Regions from separate parts of the Caloramator sp. E03 genome, predicted to be linked through region 2. Evidence: riboswitches for the same ligand, from Rfam matches in the RefSeq annotation. Region 2 holds a riboswitch; the other holds the start of a gene.

Region 1 (11,632 bases), 370 kb from region 2:
CGGGGGAACTTTTGCCTGGTGTTTTACATGTAAGTGCAAGGGCAGTTGCAACCCATGCACTATCTATTTTTGGAGATCATCAGGATGTTATGGCATGTAGACAGACAGGTGTTGCACTCCTTGCATCATCAAGTGTTCAAGAGGCCTTTGACATGGGGTGTATTGCACACCTTAGTGCAATAAAATCAAGAGTCCCATTTATCCATTTTTTTGATGGCTTTAGGACATCCCATGAGTACCAAAAGATTGAAATAGTTGATAATGAGGATCTATCAGGTATACTTGATTATAACGCTGTTCTTGAATTTAGAAATAGAGCTTTAAGCCCTGAACATCCAGTAACAAGAGGTACAGCGCAAAATCCGGATATATATTTTCAGGGAAGAGAGGCATCAAATAAATTCTATAATGCAGTGCCAGACATTGTTGAACACTATATGAGAGAATTTGAAAAAATAAGTGGACATTCTTATCATCCATTTGATTATTATGGGCATAGTGAAGCTGAATATGTAATAGTTGCTATGGGTTCTGTTTGTGATACTATAGATGAAGTTGTAGATTACCTTACAGCAAAGGGAGAAAAGGTTGGTTCAATTAAGGTTCACTTGTATAGACCTTTTAGTTGTGAATATTTCTTCAAGGTTTTACCAAAGACTGTTAAAAAGATTGCAGTCCTTGATAGAACAAAGGAGCCAGGTTCCATTGGAGAGCCTCTATATCTTGATGTTGTTAAGCTTTTCTATAATAAGGACAATAAGCCAGTAATTATTGGAGGACGTTATGGGCTTGGCTCAAAGGATACAAGGCCATCACAAATTCTATCTGTTTTTGAAAATTTAAAGAGTAGCAATCCTAAAGATGGTTTTACTATTGGAATTAAAGACGATGTTACCAATACATCTCTTGATGAAGGGCAGATTATAGATACAACACCACAAGGAACAATAAGCTGTAAGTTCTGGGGACTTGGTTCCGATGGAACTGTTGGTGCTAATAAGAGTGCCGTTAAAATAATTGGTGACAATACAAACCTTTATGCTCAGGCATATTTTTCTTATGATAGTAAAAAATCTGGTGGAACTACAGTATCCCATTTAAGGTTTGGTAAAAAGCCTATTAAATCACCTTATCTTGTATATGATGCTGATTATATTGCATGCCATAATGTATCCTTTATATATCATTATGAGATATTAAAGGGCCTTAAAAAGGGAGGTACCTTTGTACTTAACTGCCCATTTAGGGTAGAAGAGCTTGATGAAAAACTGCCGGCTTCAATAAAAAGGTATATTGCCACAAATAATATCAACTTTTATATAATAGATGCAGTGTCGATAGCAAGGGAAATAGGACTTGGAAATAGAATAAATATGATAATGCAATCTGCATTCTTTAAGCTTGCAAACGTAATACCAGTTGAAGATGCGGTAAAATACCTTAAAGATTCAATAAGCAAAACCTATGGCAAAAAAGGTCAGAAGATAGTTGATATGAACTGTGAAGCAGTTGATAAAGGAATAGAAGCTCTTGTAAAAGTTAACGTACCTAACCATTGGGCAGAGGCTAAAGAAGAAGAAAAGCCCATTGAAAATGTTCCAGATTTTATAAAAAATATACAAATACCAATGGCAAAACTTGAAGGAGATAATCTTCCTGTTAGTGCATTTAACGGCATTGAAGACGGTACTTTCCCAAACGGTACGGCAGCTTATGAAAAGCGTGGCATAGCTGTCATGATACCTGAGTGGCAAATGGATAAGTGTATTCAGTGTAATCAATGTGCTTATGTTTGCCCTCATGCTACTATAAGGCCAATTCTTTTAGATGAAGAGGAGATGAAGACAAAACCACAGACCTTTGAAACAAAACCTGCAGTTGGGAAAGGACTTGAAGGATTACATTACAGGATACAGGTAAGCCCTCTTGACTGTACAGGTTGTGGGAGCTGTGCAGATGTTTGTCCGGCACCAGGAAAAGCTATTGTAATGAAAATGGCAGAGGAGCAGATTAAGGCACAATCTGAAAATTGGGAGTTTGCAGCAAAGGTAAAGCCTAAAGATGATAAGGTTGATAAATATACTGTAAAGGGAAGCCAGTTTGCAAAGCCTCTCTTTGAATTTAATGGTGCATGTCCGGGCTGTGGAGAAACTCCTTATGTAAAACTTATAACCCAGCTTTTTGGAGATAGAATGATGATTGCAAATGCAACAGGGTGTTCTTCTATATATAGTGGTAGTGCTCCTTCAACTCCATATACTGTAAACTTTGAAGGAAAAGGACCAGCCTGGGCAAACTCGCTCTTTGAAGATAATGCAGAGTTTGGGCTTGGAATGTGGCTTGGAGTAAAGCAAATAAGAGAGCATATTGCAAATATTATAAGAAAGTGCCTTGATGCTCCAATTAGCGATAATTTAAAGGAAGCCTTTAAAATGTGGCTTGAAGTTAAAGATGATGGCGAAAAATCTAAAGAGGCTGCAGCAAGGATAATAAAGGAACTTGAAAAACACAATTATTCTGGAAAGGATAGTCTTAAGGAAATAATTGAGAAAAAGGATTTTCTTGTAAAACGTTCACAGTGGATTATAGGTGGAGATGGATGGGCTTATGATATAGGCTTTGGAGGACTTGATCATGTTTTGGCTTCAGGAGAGGATGTAAATATTTTAGTTTTAGATACTGAAGTTTATTCAAATACAGGAGGGCAGTCCTCTAAAGCAACTCCAACCGGTGCTATTGCAAAATTTGCAGCATCAGGTAAAAAGATTAAAAAGAAGGATCTTGGCTTTATGGCAATGAGCTATGGCTATGTATATGTTGCTCAAATTGCATTAGGTGCTAATATGAATCAGGCTATAAAAGCAATAGTAGAAGCGGAAAATTATAAAGGACCGTCCCTTATAATAGCTTATTCTCCATGTATAAATCATGGAATAAAAACAGGGATGGGAACGAGCATAGCAGAGCAAAAGAAAGCAGTTGCAGCAGGATATTGGCACCTTTACAGATACAATCCTATGCTAAAATATGAAGGTAAAAATCCATTCATACTTGATTCTAAAGAACCTACAGAATCATTTAGAGATTTTATAGAAGGTGAAATAAGATATTCTTCTTTAAAGAACGTATTCCCAGAGATTGCAGAGAGGCTGTTTAAAGCTGCTGAAGAAGATGCAAGGGAAAGGTTTGAAACATATAAGCGCTTTGCAGAGCAAAAATATTAATTTTAAAAAGGGCTATGGAGTTTTTCTTCATAGCTCTTTAATTTGCTTATATAAAAAATTATAATAAAGTAGTATTAAACATGAAATTAAAAGAGGAGTGAAAAAATGATAATAAAATTTAAAGATGATTATCCTAAAATACATAGCAGTTGCTTCATTGCAGAAAATAGTACAATAATTGGAAAGGTAAAAATAGACGAGGGCAGCAGTATATTTTTTAACGTTGTATTAAGAGGAGATGTAGAGGAAATAGCTATAGGAAAATATACAAACATACAGGATAATTGCACAGTACATACAGATATAAATTATCCAGCTAAAATAGGAGATGAAGTAACAGTGGGACACAATTGTATAATACATGGTTGTAATATTGGAAATAATTGTATCATAGGAATGGGAAGTATTATTTTAAATGGTGCTGAAATAGGGGAAAATTGCATTATTGGTGCAGGAAGCCTTGTTACTCAAAATTATAAAATACCTCCTAATACCTTATGCTTTGGTTCACCGGCAAAGATTATTAGAGAGCTTACGAAAGATGAAATATATCAAATAAAAAAATATGCAATGCACTATGTTGAAACTGCAAAAATATATAAATAAGGAAAGCCTGTGTTTTAAAGCACAGGCTTTAAAAATTATTTTTCGTTTGTTTCTACCCATTCTTTAGCTTCAGATACATTAAGTTCATCGGGTATTGAAACATTTGAAATAGGTTTAACACCAGAGACATTTGCCCAAGCTGCGGTTGTATGCTTTTCTATTGGCTGAACTTTAAAACGTTTTTCATTTTTTGCCATAAGCATTCCTCCAATCCTAAACATATAAATCATTATTAGAGTAACCCATATTATTTTTTTTATAACTTCAGTAACAAATAATATTTAAAATTAACTAAAAAACATTGATTATTAATCTTTATTTTTTAATTACAAATAATAAGTAACTGTCCGTGGGTGTTGACTTAAAAATAAGATTATAATTGAAGATTCATAATCTTTTATGATAGTATATAATAAAATACAAAATCTGGAGGATAATATGTTTAGAGAATTAAGACGTAAAGATAGAAAGATGGAAGAAAATGAAAGCAAAATAATTTTAAGTGAAGGAATTTTTGGAGTCCTTTCAACTATAGGAGAAGATGGATATCCCTATGGAGTACCTGTAAACTATGTATATAAAGAGGGCAATATTTTTTTTCATAGTGCTGTTGAAGGAAAAAAGATAGATAATTTTAAATTTAATAATAAAGTTTCTTTCTGTGTTGTAGGCAAGGCAGATATAATTTCAAAAAAATTCAGCATGGCTTATGAAAGCGTAATTGTATTTGGAAGAGTAAAAGAATTAGAAGAAAAAGAAAAGGAAGAAGCACTTTTTGAACTTATAAAGAAATACTGCAATGATTATATAAATGAGGGAGCTGAGTATATAGAAAAAGCAAAGAATAAGACTAAGGTATTTAAAATAGAAATAGAGCATATATCAGGAAAAAAAAGAAAAGCATAATTTAAAGTTATTAGATTTTTGTTGTATGATTAGATTGCAGGCAGATCCTTTTTGTGATAGAAACTTTGAAAAAATTCATAAAGGATTTTGAAAAGGCATCTTTCATAAGATTTAGCGACTTTTGCTTTTAAACTTTTGAAAACAAAAAAAGCAAAAGTTGCATAGCCAAATGAGTAAGTTTAAGAGGAATCCTTTACGGGACTTAATAATAGCCTAAAGCTTATATTTTGGCAACTTTTAATATCATCTTTTTAAACAAAAACCAACAGTAATATTATAAAATATCTATTATTTTCTTTTTACTAAAAAGGCATTAGGGAGAAGCCTTCCTACCTTTGAAGGTGAGGAACATTTTGTAATTATTTTGCCATCATAAGCCATAATCGATGAAGAACCGCCATCACAAGCCCCAGCAGTAACTGCACCATAAGACATCATAACGTTAGCACAGTCTTCCATAGTTGCGCCAAGGCTATAGCCTGGCTGCCTTCCATCTATTACAAGAAACATTACAACTCCATCTTTTCTTTGACCGACTATGGTTCTTGGCTGAAGTCCCCAGCCTGCAGAACCTTTTATTACCATTTCACCATTAACTATTAATGCAGGAGAAAATTGTGCACCATCACGAATGTTATATTTATCCCAATCTTCAATTCCTCCTACTATTAATCTGTTATCCTTATCAAAAGCTACAACTCCATAGACGTTTGTATACTCTCCCCAGCTTTCACCATTAGAATAGGTAAGGCCAACAATGCTGCCACCACTACCTTTTCCATTTGGATCATTAAAACCACTGGCATTTATTCCAAGCACAGCATTGTACATATCTAAAAAATCAAGTATATATCTTCCTGATTTACCTTTTCTATCAGTTGTTCCAATAAAAACCCTTGATGGATCATCAATAAGTGCAATTTTACCTTGAAAAGTTGTTCCTTTAACTTTTGAAATTATGATTCCTTGCTCAATATCATTTACTACTATCTCATTTCCTGCATAATCTAAATCTCCAACCTTAAGATTACTTTGCTTTAATATGTCATTTGTAGTTTCCTTATTATTTATCTTTGTAACGGATACTATTTTATTGTTTGTAACTTTATTATTCATAACTTTTCTTATTATTGTATCAGGAAAAAACAAAGTGGCAAGCCACTTGTGGTCAGCAGTAGTCATAGCGGTTTCTATATATATATTTCTTAATTTAGAGATATAAGGAATATCTAAAAATACAATACTAATATAGCAAGAAAACAAAAGTATAAGTAAAAGAAAAAGTTTTGTTATTTTCTTTTTTCTTCTTTTTTTTCTTTTTTCAATCTCAAGTAACCTTTTTTGCTTTCGCGTTAAAATAACAGATTGTGTATTATTCATATTATTAAAAGATGTATCTAACATTTTAATCACCCATAGAAATTAATACTCATGTTTAATATTTTATTTTAATGTACAAGCTATATCAATAATAAAATAAAAAAATTTATAATTTATTATATAAATGATTTGAATTTATTGATATCAAAGAAAAAGCTTTAATAAACATTATTTCCCAGACTGTTTTTTAATAAATTATTATTGATTTCTTAAAAAATAAATTGTATAATGATAAAAACGAAAATTGGTGATAGAGGTGCGGTATTTAAGAGTACTGTAGCTAAGGCAAGCACGATGAGGCTTCAGGAAAGGAAATATCGCCGAAGCATACAGCTGATGCTTTAAGGCTGTATAGCTGGTTCTGCATAGAATATATGCAGGACTGTCACAAATTTTATTTGTGGAGAGCTATCATTCAAAAAGGCATGCATTAGTGTGTTTGTGCCCTTGAGTGATTCTCAGGGCTTTTTTGTTTTGATGGTCTCTCCTCCGTAATTTAAATTATTTTTATTTAAGGGGGAGAAAAATGAAAAGAAAAAACAAAGTTCTCATCTTTACAGTCTTATTTTTAATTTTATCTGTGACTTTAGCCTTTGCAGAGGGCAATCCTGCTGCTGAAAATGCACAAAAGTTTGGAGCATTAACGCTTCTTCCACCTCTTATTTCAATAGTACTTGCTTTTATAACTAAAAACGTTGTTTTATCTCTTACAATAGGTGTACTTTCTGGAACGTTTTTATTAAATATAAGCGGGAATAATGTATTTAATGCACTCTTCCAGGCTTTTTTAATGTTTGTTGGAAGGATTCTTTCAAGCCTTGCTGATCCATGGAATGCAGGTATAATACTTCAATGTCTTGCAATTGGAGGGCTTATAGCTTTAGTATCTAAAATGGGAGGAGCAAGGGCAATTGCTGAAAGCCTTGCTAAAAAAGCCAAAACACCAACGAGTGCACAGCTTATAACATGGCTTTTAGGTATACTTGTTTTCTTTGATGATTATGCTAATTCTCTTATTGTTGGTCCTATTATGAGACCTGTTACAGATAAACTTAAAATTTCAAGAGAAAAACTTGCATTCATAGTTGATGCAACAGCAGCACCTATTGCTGGTATTGCTCTTATATCTACTTGGGTAGGATATGAGATAAGCTTAATTAAAGATGCTTATGCAGGAATTGGCCAAGATGTAAATGCTTATGGTATATTTGTTTCAACAATTCCTTACAGATTTTATAATATTTTAATACTAATGTTTATTGCTTTTACAGCTCTCTTTTTAAGGGAATTTGGGCCTATGCTTAAAGCTGAGAGAAGAGCAAGACTTGAGGGAAAGGTTTTGTCAGATGATGCAAAGCCAATGGTATCAGCTGAAGCTACAGGTCTTGAACCAAAGGAAGGAATAAAGCTTAGTGTATGGAATGCGATTATTCCAATAGGTGTTCTAATTATAGGTGCCTTTGCAGGATTTTATTACAATGGATATAATGCGATAATGGCAGGAGAAGATAAGGAGCTTATAAATCTATTGACAACAGCTCCAACATCCTTTAACGCTATAAGAGAAGCCTTTGGTGCATCAGATGCCAGTGTTGTTCTCTTCCAGTCTGCACTGTTTGCCTGCATAGTTGCAATGATTATGGGAATATCTAAGAAGATGTTTACTTTAAATGAAGCAATAGACACATGGATTCAGGGTATGAAATCCCTTATCATAACAGGGGTTATACTTCTTCTTGCATGGTCACTTAGCGGAGTTATAAAGGAACTTGGAACAGCAAGATTCTTAACTTCAATATTATCTGATGCTATTCCAAAGTTCTCACTTCCAGCGATTATATTTATAATGGGCTCTATAATATCCTTTGCAACAGGCACTTCATACGGAACGATGGGAATATTAATGCCCCTTGCAATACCCCTTGCCCATGCTATATCCCCTGACCAGTCTTATGTTGTAATGTGTGCCGGGGCAGTTTTGACCGGGGCAATATTCGGTGATCACTGCTCACCTATATCCGATACAACAATACTATCGTCAATGGGTTCAGCCTGCGACCACATGGATCATACTAAAACCCAGCTTTGGTATTCAATAGCAGTAGCAATTGTAACAGTACTATTTGGATATATACCAGTAGGACTTGGAATTCCTGTTTATGTCGTTTTACCTTTTTCAATTGCTATAACAGGTCTTTTGGTATACTTTGTTGGAAAACCAGTTGAAGAGGATGTTTTAGAAAAGGTTATAGAAGCACCTGTTGAGGAATAAAAAAAGCCCAGTAGGGCTTTTTTTATTCCTCATTTTAAAAGTTTAATATAAAATTTTGCCAAATAATGTCGTATTGTAGTATAATATTTTTTTGTTAGTCTTAAAAAGGTGGTGTATAAATTGTAATAAAAAAGTATCTAATCGAACAAATTAAATATTGCAGAAAATTAGATAGAATGGAGTGATATTTTGAGCTTTACACAGATTGTAACAATTGCAGTGTTTATAATTACATTTATATTTATAGTAAGCGAAAAAATAAATAGAACTGTTGCAGCTATGATAGGGGCAATGTTTCTTCTTATAATAAGATTAATAAATGAAAAAAATGCAGTTAGTTTTATAGATTATACAACCGTTGGGGTACTTGTAGGAATGATGATAGTTGTAGGAATAATAAAAAGGACAGGGCTATTCCAATACATAGCAATTAAAACGGCAAAAATTGCAAAGGGAGAGCCTATGAGGATAATAATTCTCTTTGGAGTTATGACAGGATTATTATCAGCATTTTTAGATAACGTTACCACAATACTTCTTATGATTCCAATAACTCTTGTTATTTCAAAACTTCTTAAAATCACTCCAATACCATTTATAATGTCTGAAGTTTTAGCATCTAATATTGGAGGTACTGGAACTTTAATTGGAGACCCTCCTAATATAATGATTGGTTCTGAGGCAGGCCTTAGTTTTCTAAATTTTATAACAAATCTTTTTCCTGTAACTTTTATTATTCTTCTGCTTAGTGTTATAATTATAAGAAGGATATATAAAAATGAACTTATAGTGGATGATAAACTAAAAAAACAGATTATGGAGCTTGACGAATTAAAGGCTATTACAGATAAAAAGCTTTTATATAAAAGCCTTATTGTTTTAGGCTTTATAATACTTGGATTTTTTATGCATGAGCATTTAAAATATGAATCTTCAACTGTTGCTCTAACTGGTGCTGCTGTACTACTTTTAATAAGCGGAATTGAAGTTGATGAAATATTAGTTGAAATAGAATGGCCTACTATATTTTTCTTCATATCCCTTTTTATAATAGTAGGAACTCTTGAAGAGGTTGGAATAATAGATATACTTGCAAAGGCAGTTGTAAACTTAACAAAGGGTAATTTAACTTTAACGGGAATAATAATACTTTGGTCCTCTGCGATTCTTTCAGCCTTTCTTGACAACATACCCTTTGTTGCAACTATGATTCCTCTTATAAAAGGTCTTGGGGCAATATCCCATATAAATATAACTCCGCTGTGGTGGGCATTATCCCTTGGAGCATGTCTTGGAGGCAACGGAACCTTAATTGGTGCTTCAGCAAATGTTGTAACAGTTGGGGTTATGGAAAAAGAGGGTTATAAAATAACCTTTAAAGATTTTATGAAAATAGGTTTTCCAATAATGATATTTTCTATAATAATATCAACTATTTATTTATTAATCTTTCAATTAAGATAGGGAGGGGTTGAATTATGAAAGATATTGATGTAAAAGAAACTATGCATGAGATGATGCTGAGGCAGATGGGGGCTGAAGTTACATGCTTTTTAGGAAAGCAATGCTTTGTAAAGTTTAATAAAGATGGATATGAAATAACTTATACATATAATATAAACCTTAAGAATAAATACTTCCTTCAAAGAATAAAACCCTATCCAATGAGTGCTGGTGTATTTGAAAATTTAAAAGATGTTGTAGAAATGATTAAGATTGATGTTGAACAATTTGAGAATGTAATTAAAAGTGGGAAATTTGATAAGTTTTTAGATATAAATATAAAAATACTTGAGGCGGCAAGAAATTTAGAGGATTTATTTTTATACTATAAAGTTGATGAAAATGTTTTTGATGATTTACTTAAGCAAATAGATATAGTTAAAAAGAAGATATCTGATAATGCAATCCCAGATAAAAGAGTATATTTTAAAAAAGATCCTGAAAGCTTATAAAATAGCCCTGCAAAGTTTTGCAGGGCTATTTTATATCAACCATTGTCCATGCAGTATTATCAAGAATTTCTCCTTTAAATGAAGTATTTACATTAATAAAAATATGTTTAAATTCGTTAATGATATTTTTACTTATAACTATGTGAATTAAATGACCTTTTTTAGTAAAAGATATTCCATTAGTATTTACTATGGACAATTTAGATTTTGTTTTTAATATCATCCTATTATTGTATATAGAAATGTTCAGCCTTTTAACTTCGTTGTTAAAAAAGAATATATTGAAATTATAAGTTATATATCTGTTTATGTTTCTGGTTGTTTCTAAAAATATATGAAGGTTATCTTGATTTGATATTTCGGCATATACTCCTTTTATATCAGAGCTTTTGCTTATATTGAGCTTAATTTCATCCTGTGTAGGGTCATATATTATTTTATTATTTTTGTTCGGAATAATTTTAGAATCATCATTTTCAAATGTAACCATATCTTTATTATCAAGCTCCCCAAAAAGTTCGTTTTTCCTTATAAAAGCATTCATCAAAGGAGCAAGTGCTTTTATTTGTGTTTTATATGAATGAATAATTTTCTCTTTTAATTCTATTTCATCATTATTTAAACTTAGCTTATACCAAATTGTGCCTGTATTGATGAGTTTAGCTGGAGGTATAAGGTTTATTGAAGTATCCTTTTTTAAAGGAGCTGGCCAATCTCCTCTATGAACAAGGTATAAAATCTCCTTGGCATTATATTTTAAATCAGTGAGTGCGTATTTTACAAAGCAGTAGGTTGCCCAGTGATCAGGGTGCCGGTCATTGGCATGAGGAAATACTATATAGTCAGGTTTATAATCCTGTATAATCTCTTCAATATCTTTTGCTAAATCTTCTCCACAGTAAATTGCTGATTTATTATAGCAGTTAGAGTATGGGGATTTGTTGCAGTGAGTATAGGGACTTGTATAAGGGTTTTTATTATCCCAGTTGTTCATCCATAGATTGTCAATTCCCCCATCAGGATACCCCAAAAAAATAATGTCATTTTGGCTAACTCCAACAATACCCAATGCTTTGATGCTTTCTTTTTGCCTTTCATATCCAAATTTTATATAGTCTAATGGTTTAATTCGAATTTTTAGATTGTTAATTATAGCTGCTTTTTTAAATCCATCTCCGTTAGTTATAAATACAACATTGACTTTTCCATGCTCCATAATTGCTTTTTTAATAAGCATACACGCACCAAGAGATTCGTCATCATTATGAGGTGCTATAATTAACAACTTT
Region 2 (11,632 bases):
TAATAGCGGCCTTTTTAGCATAGCTTTTTAAATTCTGAATTGCTTGGCTTTCTCCAACTATAACATCAAAAGGATTATATGTAGTTTCCTCTATCTCAAGAAGTTTTTTCAATATCTCATCCTTTTCTTTTATCAATCTATTAAGTTCAGATAAATCTTCAACCAATAAAAAAGCTCCATAAATTTTTTCTTCATCTTTTATTTTAAAAACACTACAACGAACCGGTCTGCCATTTATCTCATCATATTGATTTATAAAATTAAATTCTTTTCCCTCAGCAGCCTTTATCAACGTTTGTATGCTAACAGATGTTCCCAATATATTTGTAATATCCTCTCCAATAACCTCAGTCTCCATATCTCCTTCTAATGATTTTTTTAAAAAGTTTTTTCCATTAATAATGCTCTTTAAATCTTCTTTTCTCACTGTATAGCCTTTACTCTGATAAAATTTTATTTTCCCTGTCTTACCATCCAATATAACAATATGCCCTATGCCTTTTATATATTTAAATGGAAACTCCATATCATCTACCTTTATGTTAATGATTTTATTTAAAAAATCTATTTCAACTTTACAAATCTTTCCTAATATTTTCTTTTCTAAAGATAAAACATCACTATTTTGTATTTCCCTATACTTATAATCACCACCTTTTTTGTATTTTCCTATATAAACAAAGGCAGCCCCCTTTTGAACATCTTCATCAATTCCAAGGAGTTTAAAATCTTTCTCATCTATTCCTCCATCATCAATTCCTATTGAATTATCACCAATAATTAATATATCTCCCTTTTCTATTTTTCCTTCTTCGTGGAAAAAGTTCAAAGAATAGCTTATACCAAATATCTCCTTCGCCTTTTTATTTATTTCTTGTATTTTTTTATTTGAATCAATAGCTATAACTCCAACTGGTATATTTTTCAATATCTCATATTTAATAATATTATTATTCATAATTCACCTCAAAATCCATTAAAATATTATATTAATATATAAAGTATGGTTCAAATCCATATTTTGACATTTTGATTTTATTTAAATAAAATGTTATAATCATTTTATACGATTAAATGACATTTTTATTGTAAAATATACATTGCTTTTATTTTTATTGCCGGGGGTGGGACAAGCTTGAATAAAAATCGCTTTACTTTTATTATATTAATTATACTATTACTTACAACAAGTACAACTGCAATTGCAACTCCTTTAACAGAAAGACTTCAAACTCAGCAAAGGCAACTTCAACAAAGCAGAAATACATATAATGAGATTTTACGTCAAATAGATCAAATGGAAAGCAATATAGAAATATTAGATGATCAAATAGGAGATATTCTGAACCAAATTAAGGATTTGAATACCAAAATTAATAATACAAAACGTAATATAGAAATAGTTGAAAAAAACATCTCAGATGCTCAAAAAGACATAGAAAAAGAGCAAGAAATATTTAAAAAGAGAATGCGAACACTCTATATGAATGGAAACTTTGGGTATTTATATATACTTTTAAATTCTAAAAGTCTTAGCGATTTTCTTGCTCGATTTGATATGATAAAAAAAATAATAGTTTATGATAATAATCTTATAACTGATTTAATAAATAAAAAGAAAAAAATAACAATTGAAAAAGAAAAACTTGTAAATGAAAAAAATAAGTTATCATCATTAAAATCCGAAAACCAAAAGAAACTTGAAGCTTTAAACAATAAAAAAAGCGAACAACAAAGGCTTATAACTCAGCTTGAACAAAAGAAAAGATATTATGCTTCAAGAATAGCACAATATCAAAAGGATATAGAGCTTACAAAGAAGCAAATTGCTGCTCTTCAAAAAAAATATGCAGGAACAAGTACTGCAAACTATAGTGGTGAAGCTGTTGTAGCCTATGCTATGAAATTTCTTGGAGTAAGATATGTCTGGGGTGGCGAAACACCTAGTGGCTTTGACTGTTCTGGTTTCACTAAATATGTCTTTGCTCATTTTGGAAAAACACTTTATAGAGTATCAAGGGATCAGGCTACACAAGGTATACCTGTTTCAAGAGATCAATTAAAGCCGGGAGATCTTGTGTTCTTTGGTAATCCAATACACCATGTAGGAATATATGTTGGTGATAACTGTTTTATTCATGCACCAAGAACTGGTGATGTAGTTAAAATATCTCCTCTTACAAGAAGTGACTATAACCGTGCAAGAAGAATACCATAAAATTTTTATTAATAAAAATAGCCCATTTATTACTAAGATGATTTCATTTTCTAAAAAATACCCTAAATCAGCTTAGAAATATATGGGCTAAAATTTTTATTGTAATAAGCTATTTAGCAGTGGTGTAATAAGTCCCATAATTCCGCCAAGTAATGCTCCAAGCCAAGTTATAGCAGAAAGCTCTTTATTTGCTACTTCAATTATTATCTGCTCTGCAAACTTAGGATCGAAACTATTTATCCTATCTTCAATAATACAGGGTATATCAACAAGCTCAATAATTGATAAAGCTTTATCTTTAATAAATTCTCCAAAATGCAGTTGTATAAATTCTTTAAAGTTTTTTAAAGTACTAAATTTCATATTTAACAGCAACTGAGAAAAAGGTATATTTACAACATAATTTATAGTATAACTACTAATCTTGCCTATAACATTGCTAAAGTCATTAGAACTTATTTCCGCTTCTATAAAACTACATAAATAATCGCTTAGGCTTTTGCTTATTCCAATTTTATTTGAATCAACTAAAGACCTTATATATTCTTTAAACACATTTTTGTTTTCATCAGTTAAAATAAATTTTAAAGGCTTTTCAAAAATATAATCAATAGCTTTATCAATTGATTTATCAGGAAAATAAGTTATAATATCTGATATTTTTATTTCAAGTAACATATCTGCTATATTTTCAAAAAAAGTAGATACTTTTGAATAATTATCAGGATTTTGTAAGAAAACTTCAAAAGAAATTAAAATCCTCTCTGATATGTTGTTTAAGGGTATTAGCATAGCTGCAAACTTTCCAAGATTTAGTTCAATTATATTTGATATATACTCTTTTATTTCATCCCTTACTTCTTGTTTTCTTATGATTTCAAGTACAAATTGAGATTCTTTTTCTCCATTTTCATAAATCATCCTTTTAATTTTATTTGTAATTTCAACTGGAATCACTTGAATCAAAAGCTTTTCATCATCTTTTAAAATTGTAATCCATTCACCAACCTTAGATTTTATATTATTCCTTAAAGTAGCATCTTCAAAAATCCTATCAATATTGTCAATTATATTATCAAAAATAGTAATACTAACTATATTATCAAACCTACTTATTATATATTTTTCAATTATATATTTTATCTTTTCCCTTGAAAATTGACCCCTAATTGTCCTTATCAAAAAATCTGAAAGCATAAGACTTAAATTGTTTTCAATTTTATCAAGCTTCAATCCAAAATCTTCTATTACATCTTTTATATTTTTATTACTATTTTTTATTAAGTAAAATTTCTTTTTTAAGTAGCCTTGGATTTCATCATTGACTCTCTTACTATATAAGGTTTCAATAATTAAATCAGAGGTTAAAAGATGACTGCCAACAGTTTTTCCAATACTTTTTGCAATTCTCTTCTTTTCCTTTGGTATAAGTCCGGGAGTAAATGGAATTTGTAGTCCAAAAACTCTAACTTCATTATAAGGCCTAAATAACATTTTAATAGCAAGATAATTAGTTATATATCCTATTAAAGCTCCTACTAATCCAGGTATAATTAATTTCACATCAAGCACCTCTTCCTAAGTTAAAAATACATAAACATTATAGAATAAAAAATTGAAAAAGCAAAATTATAATTATTATAATTCAAAAGCAATCCCATATACCGTCTAATTTTTTATATTAGAAGTATATGGGAATACTTAATATTTAAACAATATATGTTATGTTAAAATAAATTTTATTTAATAAGTACAATTTCTTTTCCGTTTACTTTATCCTTATAAATCTCATTTTGTTTATCTGCTGGTACGCTTATAATATTAGCATTTCCATCACTTATAAATTTTTCTTCAGGATGTTTATCAAAATAATCAAGCCAGTCATAAAGGCCTGTACCATAAGTATCCATCTCACTTGCTCTAATCCTTGGAATAGCATCAGGTTTTGTTTTTATATGATATATAGGATAGGCAGGGTTTGAACCAACTAAAAGCACTATTTTGTTATTGTATATTGTATTTTTATATTCACCTTTAATAACATATTCAATAAGGCTATTATCTTTAGGTTTTATTCCATAAGGAAGAGCTAAACTGTCCACTTCATAATCAGGAAGATACTTTTTAGTATTCATAACATTTTTGCCTAATGACTCCTGAATGCCAGCAGTATTTAGTTTTCTTAGGTTTTCATGATTATAGGTATGATTTCCAATATCCATTCCATTATCAATTAAATATCTAAACTTCTTTTCAATTAACTCTTTTTGCCTAAATGGTACAGGATAATAAACATAGAAAGTTGCTTTAAGACCAAAATCGGGATGTAACTTATAAAAATCTTCCAGTATGCCAACAGCACAAGTATTATCGACCCTATATTCTCCATTTTCTTTTATCATATTAAACTGTCCTAATGTACCATCATCAAAGGTTAATATTACTGGTGTCGTACCTTCAGGTATATCTATATTGTTATTTATATAATCCTTTATGCTTATTAACCTGTATCCTTTTTCATATAAAGTTTCAAGATCCTTTTTAAAGTTTTCTGGAGTTCTTACCCATTCCCCTTCTTTTTCACCTATATCATGATACATAAGAATCATTATCTTTCCAAGCTCATTGGGTTTTACAGAACTAGAATAAGTCTTGTCCATTTTTTTACTGTCATTTTCCTTGGTTTCTATAATTTCACTTTTGTTTTTATTATCAATTTCTATACTATTAGTATTAGTTCTAGCCACCGTTTTTATCGTACAAGATGTTATTAGTGCTGATGATATAATTATTGCAACAATTTTTATTAATCTTTTACCCATTTAAAATCCTCCAATCAATTATGTTGCAAATATATTATATCATTTTTTTGCACTATTTGATATAATTCTACATTAATGTTATAAATTAAATTCCTCTGCAACAAGCTTAACTGCCTTTGTTTTGTCATAATTGTTTATTGCACATGTAATTCTTATTTCAGACGTAGTTATCATCTTAACTTCTATTTTATTAGTTGAAAAAATTTTAAAAAGCTTTGCTGCAACTCCAGATGTTGTCTTCATTCCTATTCCAACAACTGAAAATTTTGTAATATTTTCATCTACGATAAGGTTTTTACACCCAAATCCATTTAATACATCTATACATTCACTTTTATCATTTTTAGGAATAGTAAAAGAAATATTTACATGATTATCAATTGGAGATGTCTGGCTTATCATATCAACGTTTATCTTTTTTGCAGCAATAGTTTCAAAAATTTGTGATAAAAGATTTATATCATATTTAACATTTTGTATTGTTATTGCAATATCATCATCGGATACTGCTATACCTGTAATTGGTTTGCTCTCCATATCATTTACCTCCATTATATATGTTCCTTTAATATCACTACAGCTTAATCCTACATAAATTGGTATATCATATTTTTGCCCCAACTCCACAGATCTTGAATGCATAACCTGTGCTCCAAGGCTTGAAAGTTCAAGCATTTCCTCGTAGCTTATTTTTTCAAGCTTTTTAGCTTTATTATAAATTCTTGGATCTACACTATAAATTCCATCAACATCAGTATATATTTCACATACACCTCCAAGCTTTACAGCTAAAGCAACTGCAGTAGTATCTGAACCTCCTCTCCCCAAAGTTGTTATATCCCCATCGTTTGAAATACCTTGGAATCCTGCAACAACTACTATTTTCCCCTCATCAAGGGATTTTTCGATAATTTTTGTATCAATCTCTTTAATAAGAGATTTACCATAAGTTCCATCAGTTTTAAGCTGTATTTGGAAAGCATTATAAGATACAGCTTGAAATCCTTTATCGATTATCGCCATCGATAAAAGAGAACTTGAAACCATTTCACCGGTAGAAAGTAGTGCATCTAATTCCCTTTTATCGGGATTATTGGATATCTTTTTTGCCATTGCTATAAGATCATCAGTAGTATCACCCATAGCTGATACAACAACAACGACCTTATTACCCTCTTTATACTTTTCAATAACGCTATCTGCAACCTTTTTAATCTTTTCAATCGTTGCAACTGAACTTCCTCCATATTTTTGTACAATTATACTCATAACACACCTCCAACAAAAAAAATATGCAGCTAGGACTTGCCTAAGCTGCTTGAATGCACTTAAACAACCCCTGTAGCTCTCCACCAAAAGGTGACAGCATTATGCATATTCTACATAATGCCAGGTTAGATAGTTTGGCACCTATCCCCTTCGGCCACAATTCCTTTCTCCTGCTTCTTTGCAGCCAGCTCCACAGGTTACTCATAATTGCAGCACCTCTACTTGAGGTTTTTATAGTATTATTGAAATAATATCATAGATATTTATACATTACAAGTATTAATTATTCATTTTCTTAACATTTTATTAACTATATTATAATATAGGGCTTCATAAGTTTAAAGCCTTATTTCAAAACATTTTATATCCTTACTAAACTCCTCCTTACTCTTCTGCTATTTTGTTAAGTAATTCTTAATACCCTTAGTCCAAACTTATTTATATATCAATAATTAATATCTATATAAAATAATAATCACTTTTGCGGCAGGTAATATTGTTTATTATTGTTAACAATATGTTATAATATTTTATAATAAGTCAAATGAGGTGATTGCATGTTTAGCAACTGGATAATTAAAAAGTTTATACCTGAATCTAAAAAACATAATCGCCAGATATACGGATATGTCGGTGGAATAGTAGGTATATCAGTTAACATTATTTTATTTTTAATAAAATTTATAATAGGAACATTGCTAAATAGTATTGCAATAACAGCTGATGCCTTTAATAACCTTTCTGATACAGGTTCCTCTATTATAACTATAATAGGTTTTAAAATAGCCGATAAACCTGCAGATAAAGATCACCCATTTGGACATGGAAGAGGAGAATATATAGCAGGTCTTATTGTTTCCTTTATGGTCTTACTTGTAGGTTTTCAGTTCGTTAGAGATTCAGTAGATAGAATACTTCATCCTGTAAGGCTAAAATTTGAGCTTATACCTTTTTTAATACTTATTTTATCAGTAAGCATAAAGTTTTGGCTCGGAACTTTTTATAAAAAGCTCAACTCAAATATATCTTCTGGTACATTAAATGCAACTTCCCTTGATAGCTTCAGTGATGTCATAATTACATCTACAGTTGCATTGTCCCTTTTGCTATCAAAATATATTTCTTTCCCCATTGATGGATATATAGGATTTATAGTTTCAATATTCATTCTTTTTGCCGGATATAATTTAACCAAAGATACAATAAGTCCATTACTTGGGGAAGCGCCTGATCCTGAGCTTGTCAAAGCAATAGTTAAAGAAGTTTTAAGCTATGATAATATAATAGGAACCCATGATCTTATAATCCACAGCTATGGTGCAAATAAATATATGGCATCTATCCATGCTGAAATCCCTTCAAACATACCTATAATGGAGGCCCATGAGATAATTGATAGGGCAGAAAATGAAATCTCTAAAAAACTTGATATATTACTTGTGATACATCAGGATCCCGTAAATGTAGATGATGAAAAGATAAAAGAAACAAAAAAGGAAATTGAGGAAGTTATTAAGTCTTTCCCTCAAATACTTTCATTTCATGATTTCAGATTTGTAGGAGATGGTGAATATAAAAACATATTATTTGATGTGGTAGTTTCTCAAGAAGTAAAAAAAGAAGATGAAGAAAAACTTAAACATGAAATAGTAAATAAAATCAAAAAAGTGCATTCCCAATACAATATTAAAATACACATAGACAGAAATTATAATCCATAAGAAATGTATATTTGAAAGTTAAATAATTATCTGGTAAAATATACTGAAATATTATATATACATATCAGGAGGTTTTGTAAATGTCTGTTTTTGATGTCTTAAAGGAAAGAGGATATATTGCACAACTTACCCATGAGGATGAAATAAAAGAGCTTCTTGAAAAAGAAAGAGTAACTTTTTATATAGGTTTTGATCCTACTGCAGATAGCCTTCATGTAGGCCACTTTCTTCAGCTTATGGTAATGTCCCATATGCAAAAGGCTGGTCATAGACCCATTGCCTTACTCGGTGGTGGAACAGCAATGGTTGGAGATCCTACTGGTAAAACAGATATGAGAAAAATGCTAAGCAAAGAAACAATAGACCAAAACGCTGAATGTTTTAAAAAGCAGATGCAGAAGTTTATTGACTTTTCTGACGATAAAGCGATTATGGCAAATAATGCTGATTGGCTCTTAAATCTTAACTATGTAGAATTTTTAAGAGAGATAGGAGTCCATTTTTCTGTAAACAGAATGCTTACAGCAGAATCAGTAAAACAAAGACTTGAAAGGGGACTAACTTTTCTTGAATTTAACTATATGTTAATGCAAGGATATGATTTCCTTGAACTTAACAGAAGATATGGTTGCATTATGCAGCTTGGTGGAGATGACCAGTGGTCTAACATTATAGCTGGTGTTGAACTCATACGCAAAAAAGAATCTAAACCTGCTTATGGTATGACTTTCACCCTTCTTACAACAAGCGAAGGAAAGAAAATGGGAAAAACTGAAAAGGGTGCTGTTTGGCTTGACCCTGAAAAAACATCACCTTATGATTTCTATCAATATTGGAGGAACATTAATGACGCTGACGTTGAAAAGTGTCTTGCTCTTTTAACGTTTCTTCCAATGGATGAAGTTAGAAGGCTTGGAGCATTAAAAGATAAAGAGATAAATGAAGCTAAAAAGATTCTTGCTTATGAAATTACAAAAATAGTACATGGGCAGGAAGAAGCTGAGAAGGCCAAAAAGGCTGCTGAAGCATTATTTGAATCAGGAGGAAATCTTGAAAATATTCCAACTTCAACTATTCCAAAGGATTTTATAGGTTCAAAGCTTGTTGATATTCTTCTTGAAGCCTCTATTGTACCTTCAAAGGGTGAAGCTAAACGTCTCATTCAGCAGGGTGGATTATACGTAAATGATGAAAAGATAACCGATATAGACACTATTGCAGATGATAAAATGTTTAAAGACGGAAAAATACTTGTTAGAAAAGGCAAGAAAACCTACAATCAAATTGTTATTAAGTAAGGTGAGAAAATGTTTGATTATATAAAAGCAACTATGTCTTCTTTATATAAAGAAGATATAGATATGATTGAAGAAGAGCTTAAAGAAAGCAATATTAAATACTATAGAGAGAAGAAAGTGCTTAATGATGATATGAAATCTGATTGTTATATTATACATGCAAAGATTAATAATCCAATGGAACTGCAACTTCTTGTTGAAAAGGTAGCTGCCGGAGGAATAGACATGAGTTTTGAATTCAAAGTCGAGGCAAAGAAGTAACTCTTTGCCTCTTTCCTTTAAAGCTAAAACTTTAAATGTAAATTAAGTTGAGGTGATAATTTTGAATGAATATTTAAATTATATTTTGGATAACATTGTAAATCTTTCTAACATACCAAGTCCCAGTGGATATACTAACAAGGCAATAAGTTATATTGAAAAAATAGTTAAAGAATTATGCATAAACTACACTATTACAAACAAAGGTTCACTTATTGCAACTATTGAAGGTAAAAACTCTAAATACCAAAGAACAGTCTCAGCTCACATTGATACTCTTGGAGCCATGGTAAAAAAAATTAAAAACAACGGTAGAATAAGCTTTGACAAAATAGGCGGATATATGCTCAATTCAATAGAAGGTGAAAATTGTATCATAGAAACATGCGATGGAAAACAATATACAGGTACAGTTGTAACTACTAAACCATCAGTTCATATACATAGCGATGCTGGACAGATTGAAAGAAAACTTGAAAACATGGAAATTATAATAGATGAAAAGGTTAATGACGATAAAGATGTAGTTAACCTTGGAATAGAAATTGGAGATTTTATATTTTTTGATACAAGAACCCAGATAACAAAAAGTGGTTTTATAAAATCAAGGCATCTTGATGATAAAGCAAGTGCAGGTATACTACTTGGAACTATTAAATATATAGTCGAAAATAATATACCTCTCCCTTACACTACCAACTTTTATTTTACTAACTACGAAGAGGTAGGCCATGGAGCTGCCGCATCTATTCCTGAAAACACTGTTGAGTTTATCGCTGTTGATATGGGGGCTCCTGGAGAAGGACAAAACTCAAGTGAATATTCTGTTTGTATATGTGCAAAGGACTCCCACGGACCTTATGATTATAGCTTAAGATGCAAATTAGTAAACCTCTGCAAAGAAAAAAGCATAGATTATAGAATAGATATTTATCCTCATTATGGTTCTGATGCAAGTACAGCACTTCGTTCTGGTTATGATATAAAAACCGCTCTTATTGGTCCTGGAGTATTTGCATCCCATGGCTATGAAAGAACACATAAAGATGCTATATTAAATACTACAAAGTTACTTGCTGAATATTTATATTTAAACTCTTAAAATTTTAATTTGACCATTGATTATATATAAATATTATGCTATACTCTCATCTTTGACAGTTGCGAGAAGCAAAAAGCCTGTAGAACCATTGAATATCAAGGGCTCTCAGGCTTTTATACTTTTCAAAAAAGTGAACAATGTTTTTTATTTTTTCGTGTCTTTAAAAATTTTCTTCATTTGTTTCATATTAATTATTTGATAATCCGTTCTAAAGCCAAATTTGTCATGTAAATCATCTGTAAAATCAGTCCTTGTATATATTGGAATATAGCCCTCATTCTTAATCTCATAAAAATTCATTTCTCTAAGTCCTGATATAATATCGCTACACGTATATTTTTCTGAAAGCTTTTTTTCTAATAGCCTATATATCATCAGGGAAATGAAACAAGTTGTAAAATGCGCTTTTATTCTATCATCTCTTCTTAAATATACTGGTCTTGCCTTAAACTCTGATTTCATAATACGGAAGGACTCTTCTATTTCCCAACGCCTTCTATTAATTTTTATAATTGCGGCAGCATCATCACTTATATTTGTACATACTGCGTAAAAACCATCATACATTGCCTCTTGTGCTATTAAATCAGCATTAATGCTGTATAATTCTTTTTCAGCTACTTCACCGTCAGGTGTGTAGTGAGTCTTTGAAATAAAGCGTTTGTAATCATTAGCATTACATTTCTTCAATTTTGTAGGATTGGTATCAATAACCTCTTGAGCTCTCTCTATTTGGTTACCTCTTATAGTTCTTTGATAGTTTCTATATTTCAAGGAAAATGTTACAATAAGTTTTTGTTCAAGCCCGTCTTCTTTTATCCAGCGTTCCTTATAAAAAATTTTATTAATATCTGCTTCTTCGTTAATTTCGTTTAAATTATATACTTTGTCTGAATCGCTAAGATGCCATCCTTTGGGGTCTAACGCCCATTCTTTTAAAT

Evidence for each region. A riboswitch is a leader RNA that binds a small molecule or an ion and turns the genes downstream of it on or off. The one in region 2 is predicted to bind lysine.
Region 1: linked by a shared signal. The riboswitch ahead of FDN13_RS11370 (Na+/H+ antiporter NhaC family protein) and the one ahead of FDN13_RS12970 (aspartate kinase) in region 2 are both predicted to bind lysine.

The regions. Positions count from the first base shown of each region.
Region 1 is NZ_CP040093.1:2,362,604-2,374,235, forward strand. Features, by position in the region: gene nifJ (pyruvate:ferredoxin (flavodoxin) oxidoreductase) at 1-3,224, shown strand, start outside; gene FDN13_RS11350 (gamma carbonic anhydrase family protein) at 3,330-3,830, shown strand; gene FDN13_RS11355 (CDIF630_02480 family spore surface protein) at 3,866-4,027, opposite strand; gene FDN13_RS11360 (pyridoxamine 5'-phosphate oxidase family protein) at 4,269-4,736, shown strand; gene FDN13_RS11365 (phosphodiester glycosidase family protein) at 5,025-6,140, opposite strand; lysine riboswitch at 6,360-6,535, shown strand; gene FDN13_RS11370 (Na+/H+ antiporter NhaC family protein) at 6,643-8,388, shown strand; gene FDN13_RS11375 (ArsB/NhaD family transporter) at 8,578-9,852, shown strand; gene FDN13_RS11380 (hypothetical protein) at 9,867-10,343, shown strand; gene FDN13_RS11385 (PIG-L deacetylase family protein) at 10,369-11,632, opposite strand, start outside.
Region 2 is NZ_CP040093.1:2,732,036-2,743,667, reverse strand. Features, by position in the region: partial or broken gene FDN13_RS14610 (sigma-54 interaction domain-containing protein) at 1-526, opposite strand, end outside; partial or broken gene FDN13_RS14605 (PAS domain-containing protein) at 827-958, opposite strand; gene FDN13_RS12985 (NlpC/P60 family protein) at 1,136-2,218, shown strand; gene FDN13_RS12980 (DUF445 family protein) at 2,315-3,781, opposite strand; gene FDN13_RS12975 (polysaccharide deacetylase family protein) at 3,958-5,040, opposite strand; gene FDN13_RS12970 (aspartate kinase) at 5,119-6,309, opposite strand; lysine riboswitch at 6,375-6,538, opposite strand; gene FDN13_RS12965 (cation diffusion facilitator family transporter) at 6,867-8,030, shown strand; gene tyrS (tyrosine--tRNA ligase) at 8,111-9,328, shown strand; gene FDN13_RS12955 (hypothetical protein) at 9,338-9,589, shown strand; gene FDN13_RS12950 (M42 family metallopeptidase) at 9,651-10,691, shown strand; gene FDN13_RS12945 (IS1634 family transposase) at 10,836-11,632, opposite strand, start outside.